Spinactinospora alkalitolerans: one gene and its partner. The protein of the gene in region 1 interacts with the protein of each later gene in a pairwise test. Links are inferred from orthologs where the notes say so. Each region holds a gene or a part of one and is shown on either strand. Other genes may lie near its edges.

The links.
Region 2: the proteins of leuS (region 1) and ligA interact in binary tests that used the Escherichia coli proteins (3 or more experiments, as listed by UniProt). The link is inferred for Spinactinospora alkalitolerans from one-to-one orthologs.

Annotation. Positions count from the first base shown.
Region 1 is NZ_JACCCC010000001.1:1,689,747-1,693,688, reverse strand. Bases 395-3,516 are described here. They hold leuS (leucine--tRNA ligase), read right to left. Parts: upstream 3,143-3,516; coding sequence 647-3,142; downstream 395-646. Other genes in these bases: HDA32_RS07540 (DUF6406 domain-containing protein), read left to right, coding at 3,451-3,516; HDA32_RS07550 (hypothetical protein), read right to left, coding at 395-550. In the rest of the region: more of HDA32_RS07550, read right to left, coding at 1-394; more of HDA32_RS07540, read left to right, coding at 3,517-3,885.
Region 2 is NZ_JACCCC010000001.1:1,029,249-1,033,002, reverse strand. The notes cover bases 352-3,285. They hold ligA (NAD-dependent DNA ligase LigA), read right to left. Parts: upstream 2,956-3,285; coding sequence 748-2,955; downstream 352-747. Other genes in these bases: HDA32_RS04775 (methionine synthase), read right to left, coding at 2,977-3,285. In the rest of the region: HDA32_RS04785 (putative bifunctional diguanylate cyclase/phosphodiesterase), read right to left, coding at 1-160; more of HDA32_RS04775, read right to left, coding at 3,286-3,754. UniProt on the Escherichia coli protein: DNA ligase that catalyzes the formation of phosphodiester linkages between 5'-phosphoryl and 3'-hydroxyl groups in double-stranded DNA using NAD as a coenzyme and as the energy source for the reaction.

The DNA.
Region 1 (3,942 bases):
CGTCCTCGTCACCGCCGTACCAGATCCGCACCACGAGGTTGTCCCGGCGGAAGGCCACCTCGGCCGCGCCCCGGACGGCCGTGCTCGGCCACATCAGCGCGTCCTCGCCCAGGGCCGCCACGGGGGCCGCGCCGTCCAGCTCCCCCACGGGGGCCAGACGCCGCATCTCCTCCGCCGCGGCCTGCTCACCGCTCGTCTCACCGGCCTTGTCGGTGAAGTGCGCCGTGAAGTCGACCTGGAGGGTGCGCGGAGCGGCGTCTTCGACGTCCACCGACGACCACGCGCAGCCGCCGGCGTCGGCGTTGACCAGCGGGCCCCGCTCGGCGGAGACCAGGACCGCCGAGGGCGCCACGGATTCGACGGCGCCGGAGCCGACGGCGTCGCAGCCGGGCGCCGCGGCGAAGGCGTCGGCGGGCGCGGCCTCGGCGGCCGGCCCGTTCGCGCCCCAGACGATCCCGCCCGCGATCGAGACCGCGGTGACCACCGCGACCCCGCCCGCCGCGAGCAGCGGGCGCACGGTCCGGTTGCGCCCGGCGCCGGTCTCGGCCATGGAATCCTCGCTCCGCTCCCGTGCTGAAGGCACCGCACGGAGGAGGACGGCTGGGCGCCTGCGCTCCGCGCGGCCGGTCGGGCCCGACAGGGTCGTCTAGCCCACCACGATGTTGACCAGCTTCGGCGCCCGCACCACGATCTTGCGGATCGGGCGGTCGCCGATGAAGCCCTGGACCTTCTCCGAGGCCAGCGCCAGGCGCTCCAGCTCCTCCTCGGAGACGTCGGGCGCGACCTCCAGCTTGTCCCGCACCTTGCTGGCCACCTGCACGACGCAGGTCACGGACTCCTGGACCAGCAGTTCGGGGTCGGGGGTGCGCCAGTTGCCGACGGCCACCGATCCGGTGTGGCCCAGGCGCTCCCAGCCCTCCTCCGCGACGTAGGGGGCGAACAGCGACAGCGCGACCGCGATGACCTCGGCGGCCTCGCGGACCGCGGGGTCGGCCGCGCCGGGGCCGGAGTCGATGGCCTTGCGGGCGGCCGTCACCAGCTCCATGATGCGGGCGACCGCGACGTTGAAGCGCTGGACCTCGACCAGCTCGGTCACCTTGTGCAGGGTCCGGTGGGTGACCTTGCGCAGCGCGAGGTCGCCCGCCGCCGGGTCGGTCCCGGGGGCCGAAGCCGCCCCGGCCTGCACCATGACCCGGAACGCGCGGTTCAGGAACTTCAGCGACGCGGCCGGCGAGACGTCGGCCCAGTCGATGTCCTCCTCGGGCGGGCCGGCGAACACCACGGTCAGGCGTACGGCGTCGACACCGTACTTGTCGATCTCCTCGCCCAGGTCGACACCGTTGTCCAGCGACTTCGACATGGCCTTGCCCTGGTTGATCACCTGGCCCTGGTTGAGCAGCCGGGTGAAGGGCTCGGTGAAGTCGACCATGCCCATGTCGTGCAGCACCTTGGTGAAGAACCGGCTGTAGAGCAGGTGCAGGATGGCGTGTTCGACGCCTCCGACGTACTGGTCGATCGGCCCCCACTTGCGGACCCGGTCGACGTCGAAGGGCGCGGTGTCCATCTGCGGCGAGCAGTAGCGCAGGTAGTACCAGGAGGAGTCGACGAAGGTGTCCATGGTGTCGGTGTCGCGCTTGGCGGCGCCGCCGCACTTGGGGCAGTCGACGTTGACCCAGTCGGCGGCCGCCGCCAGCGGGGAGATGCCCTTGGGGGCCAGGTCGGCGCCCTTGAGGTTCTCCGGCAGCTTGACCGGGAGCTGCTCGTCGGGGACGGCGACCTCGCCGCACTCGGGGCAGTGGATGATCGGGATCGGGGTGCCCCAGAAGCGCTGGCGGGACAGCAGCCAGTCGCGCAGCCGGTAGTTGATCGTCCCCTCACCGGTGCCGCGCTCGGCCAGGACCCCGATGATCCGCGGGATGGCGTCGCTCTTGGCCAGGCCGTCCAGCGGGCCGGAGTTGACCAGGGTGCCCTCACCGGGAGTGGCGACACCCGTCTCGACCGGGTCGGCCTCGCCGGTCTCGACGACCACGCGCACCGGCAGGTCGAACTTCAAGGCGAAGTCCAGGTCGCGCTGGTCGTGCGCCGGCACCGCCATGATCGCGCCGTGCCCGTACTCGGCCAGCACGTAGTCGGCGGCCCAGACGGGGATGCGCTCGCCGGTGACCGGGTTGATCGCGTGGCGCCCCAGGAAGACGCCGGTCTTCTCGCGCTCGGTGGACTGGCGTTCGATGTCGGTCAGCTTGGCCACCTGCCGGCGGTAGGCCTCGAACGCCTCGCGCCGCTCGGGCGCGCACAGTTCGTCGGCCAGGGCGGCGTCGGCCGCGACGACGAAGAAGGTCGCGCCGTAGAGGGTGTCGGGCCGGGTGGTGAACACGGTGACCGGCTCGTCGCGGCCCTCGATCGCGAACCTGACGTCGGCGCCCTGGGACCGGCCGATCCAGTTGCGCTGCATCAGCAGCACGCGCTCGGGCCACTTGCCCTCCAGATGGGCCATGTCCTCCAGCAGCCGGTCGGCGTAGTCGGTGATCTTGAAATACCACTGGTTCAGACTGCGCCGCACGACCTCGGTGCCGCAGCGCTCGCACCGGCCCTGGACCACCTGCTCGTTGGCGAGCACGGTCTGGTCCTTGGGGCACCAGTTGACCAGGCCGTTCTTGCGGTAGGCCAGGCCACGGTCGAAGAAGCGCAGGAACAGCCACTGGTTCCAGCGGTAGTACTCCGGGTCGCTGGTGTGCAGCCGGCGCGACCAGTCCAGGGCGATGCCGTAGCGCTTGAACGACTCGGCCTGGGTCTCGATGTTGGCGTAGGTCCACTCCGCCGGGTGGGAGTCGCGCTTGATGGCGGCGTTCTCGGCGGGCAGGCCGAAGGAGTCCCAGCCGATCGGGTGCAGGACGTTCTCGCCCAGTTGGAACCGGTAGCGCGCGACGACGTCGCCCATGGCGAACGCCTCGGCGTGGCCCATGTGCAGGTCGCCCGAGGGGTAGGGGAACATGTCGAGCACATAGCGGCGCGGGCGGTCGTCGGCCGGGTCCTCACTGGCCGCGAAGGGGTTCTCCTTCGCCCACCGGGCCTGCCACTTGTCCTGGAGGGCGCGGGCGTCGTAGGAGTCGCTCGCCACCTGGTCTCCGTCTACCGCTGTCATCGCTGGAACTGTCCTCTACCGGTTCACGCTCGGGGCACGTCACGCCTGACGGCTCCTCAGGGGTCCCGCCGCGTCGAGCGGGCCTACCACGGTGCCACCGCCAGTCGGGTGTCTGAGCTTCAAGGTTAGCGTGGCCCCGGAGAGCTCCTCGACGGTTTTCCACTCGCGCCCCGGGCCCGGCGGCCGGCCCTCCCTGTGGAGTGCGCGGCGTTTCGGCCGGGAACGGCGGCGGGTGGTGGGAGAATGCACGGACCGTGATCATTGCCGTGGTTTCCCGCCACGTCCGAGCATGTGGAGATCTGTTCAAGATGACTGTTCTCTGTCGCGTCCGCCGACTCGCCCGCTCCCTCTCCTTCGCCGTGCTGGGGCTGGGTGTCGCGCTGGGCGCCGCGGCCTGCGGTGGCGGAGAGGAGGAGGCGGCGGACGCCGGTGCCGCCGCCGAGAGCAGCCCGGCGCCGGTCCTCGGCGCGGACGACGGCCGCGTCCAGTTGACCGAGGACGTCGCCCAGACCATCGGGGCCGGCGGCGAGGAGGGCGCCTCGCTGCTGCTCACCGGTTACGAGGAGGGCGAAGCCCCCGCCGTGCTGATCAGCGTGGAGGAGGGATCGGGTGAGACCGCGGAGTACACGCTCGAACTCGGCGACACCTTCGACGTGGACGGCGCCTCGTGGCGGGTCTCGGAGATCGGGTTCAGCGACTCCGGTTCCATGCCCGGATCCGCCACGCTCACGAAGGAGGAGTGACGCCGGCGCCCCTGCTTCCACCTCGCAGGTTACTGTGCGGTAGAACAGTGGCCGACA
Region 2 (3,754 bases), 660 kb from region 1 along the record:
CGAGCGGCTGCGCGGCGAGGGACTGCAGCCGGTCGAGGCCGACCCCGAACAAGGACACGCCAAGGAGGACGCAGCCGGCCACCGTGGTGCTGACGAGATACAACCACAGTGGCGTCCCGACCCGGGGTCCGACGTCCCGGGTGTTGTTGGGATCCTTCATAACGTCCTCGGGGTGATTCACGGGGCGTGTGCGGCGGACCGGCGTCCCTCTCCCGTTGCCGACGCCCCTCGCGAGATCTGCTTCGACCATTTCGGTCACCCCCATGACCGATACGGCCGTCGTGTGGCATGTGCTCTTAGCCGGCTACGACCAGCTTACGCCGCTTCGTCACCACGTGTCGCCAAACGGAGACTTTAGGTAAACCATTGATCACCTGAAACAATCGCCCGATTCGCTTCAGAATACTGCGACAGGTAGCCTAGTGATCGCGGATCGTAGAGACCACCGGCGAGCGCCGCGGAGACCGGTGCGCCGACCGGCGCGGACGGCGGGCCGGTCCGCGATCACCCGCGCGGTCGGCTCCCCGCCCGCCTTTCAGTGCCGATCACCGGCCCCGCCCCGCGGAATCCTCGCTCCCCGCACGGCAATGCGCAGGTGGCGACTGTGGCGCCTCCTCCACGAGCGCCGGTCGAGAACATCAGGGCCACCACGCGTCCTGATGATCACGCTGCCCACCCCCATCACCGAAGTCCTTGAAGAGGAAGTACCCGGATTGGCCGGGACCTCACTCCTCATTGATCATTCGATTACCCTTCGTGTTCTTCGGTCTGCTCCTCGTCTGCGGTCACCCGGTGCGCCATGGCCGCATCCGGCCCCTCCTCCAGCAGCGCCCGGAAGCCGTCCTCCTCCAGAACCGGCACTCCCAGCTTCACCGCCTTGTCGTACTTGGATCCGGGGCTGTCGCCGACCACCACGAAGCCGGTCTTCTTCGACACCGACCCGGTGACCCTGCCCCCCAGGTTCTGCACGGCCTCCTTGGCGCCGTCGCGGCTGAAGTCGGCCAGCGACCCGGTGACGACGACGGTGACCCCCTCCAGGGGGCGCGGACCGCTGTCGGCGCCCTCCTCCTCCATGCGCACCCCTGCGGCGCGCCACTTCGCCACGATCTCGCGGTGCCAGTCGACGGCGAACCACTCGACGATCGAGCGGGCGATCGTCGGGCCGACGCCGTCGACCGAGGCGAGCTCCTCCTCGCTCGCCCGCGCGATCGCGTCGATCGACCGGAAGTGCCGGGCCAGGTCCTCCGCGGCCCGCGGACCGACGTGCCGGATCGACAGCGCCACCAGCACCAGCCGCAGCGGGCGCCGCTTCGCCTCTTCCAGTTGCTCGAACAGCTTCTCGACGGTCTTCTTGGGCTCGCCCTTCTGGTTGGCGAAGAACGTGACGACCTTCGGCTCGCCGGTCTTGGGGTCGAGCTTGGGTTCGGTGGTCTCGGGGTCGAGGACCAGCGTCTTGATCGGCAGCAACTGCTCGACGGTGAGGCCGAAGAGGTCGCCCTCGTGGTCGACCGGCGGCTCGGCCGGCTCCAGCGGCTGGGTCAGCGCGGTGGCCGCGACGTAGCCCAGCGCCTCGATGTCCAGCGCCTTGCGCCCGGCGATGTAGTACAGCCGCTCGCGGCGCTGGCCCTTGCAGTGGCGGGCGTTGGGGCAGCGCAGGTCGACGTCGCCCTCCTTCTGCTGCCCCAGCGGCGTGCCGCACTCGGGACAGGTCTCGGGCATCACGAACGGCCGCTCGGAGCCGTCCCTGCGGTCCAGCACCGGGCCCACGATCTCCGGGATGACGTCGCCGGCCTTGCGCAGCACGACGGTGTCGCCGATCAGGACGCTCTTGCGCTCGACCTCCTGGGCGTTGTGCAGCGTGGCGAACTCGACCTCCGACCCGGCCACGCGCACGGGCTCCATGACGCCGTAGGGCGTGACCCGACCGGTGCGGCCCACGTTGACCCGGATGTCGAGGAGCCGGGTGGTGACCTCCTCCGGCGGGTACTTGTAGGCGATCGCCCAGCGCGGCCAGCGGCTGGTGGAGCCGAGCCGGCGCTGGGTGGCGACGTCGTCGACCTTGACGACGACGCCGTCGATCTCGTAGGCGGGATCGTGGCGGTGCTCGGCGTAGTGGTCGATGTAGTGACGGACCTCGTCGAGGGTGCCGACCACCCTGGTGCGGTCGCTCACCGGCAGGCCCCACGCCTTGAGCAGGTCGTAGGCGTGGGACTGGTGGGTGAACCGCACGCCCTCGTGCGCGCCCACGCCGTGGCAGAGCATGCTCAGCGGGCGGGTGGCGGTGATCCGCGGGTCCTTCTGCCGCAGCGAGCCCGCCGCGGCGTTGCGCGGGTTGGCGAAGGGAGGCTTGCCCTCGTCGGCCAGCCGGGCGTTGAGCTCCTCGAACTCCTTGCCCGGCAGGAACACCTCGCCGCGCACCTCCAGCAGTTCGGGGACGGACTCGACCGAGCCGTCCAGGTGCACCGGGATGGCGTCGATGGTGCGGACGTTGAGCGTGATGTCCTCGCCCACGCGGCCGTCGCCGCGCGTGGCCGCGCGGACCAGCCGGCCCTTCTCGTAGACGAGGTCCACGGCGAGGCCGTCGATCTTCAACTCGCACAGGTAGGCGTCGACGGCGATCTCGTTCTCCACGCGCTGCGCCCACGCCGACAGCTCCTCGGTGCTGAAGGCGTTGTCGAGGCTCTGCATCCGCTCCAGGTGCTCGACGGCCTCGAAGAGGTTGCTGATCGGGGCGCCGACCTTCTGCGTGGGCGAGTCGGGGGTGCGCAGCGTGGGATAGCGCTCCTCCAGCCCGCGCAGCTCGATCATCATCCCGTCGTACTCGGCGTCGGCGATGATAGGGCTGCCCATGTAGTACCGGTAGCTGTGGTCGTCGAGGTCCTGACTCAGCTCGGCGTGGCGCTCGCGCACCTTGGCGGGGACTCCATCGACGACGGCCGACTCTTCCGCGCTCACCCGGGTACGTCCTTTCCTGTTCTACCGCCGTGGTTCCTCGCGCAGCACCCGGGCCGCCTTGCGGCAGAGCTCCAGGGCCGCGCGAGCGTGACGAGGGGAGGCTCCGGCCAGTCCGCAGGTGGGCGTGGTGACCACCGCTTCGGCCGCCAGCTCGGGGTCGAAGCCGATCCGGTGCCACAGCTCCCGTACCGGATCGACGGTAACCGCCGGTGCCGACAGAACGGCGTCGGCGCCGGGCACGACGCCGAGGAGGAGTCCGATCCCGTCCTCCACGGCCGTGCCGATCGCCTCGTCGGCGTCGCGCGTCAGCAGGGTGGCGTCCAGGCCGAGCGCGCGGGCGCCGGAGCGGCGCAGCAGGTCCACGGGGACGCCCGGGGCGCAGCAGTGGGCCATGGGGAAGGCGCCGGCGTCGGCGACGGCGGCGAACACCGCGCGCAGCCGCTCCTCGACCGTGACACGCTCGACGGCGCGCAACCGGCCGTAACCGCTGGCCGTGGGCACGGCGCCCAGCAGCGCGGCGGGCAGCGACGGCTCGTCGATCTGCACCAGGGGCGCACCACCCGGTACGCGTTTGCGCACGTCGGCGATGTGGGCGCGCAGGCCCTCGATGAACGATTCGCACAGGTCGTCGACCGCACCGAGGTCGGCCAGCAGCTTCTCGCCGTTGCGCAGCTCGACCGCCGCCGCCAGCGTCCACGGGCCGGCGATCTGGATCTTCAGCGGGCCGGAGTAGGCGCCTGCGTGCTCTTCGAGCGCGTCGAGGTCGTAGGAGAGGAAACCGCGCGCCCGGCCGAGGTCG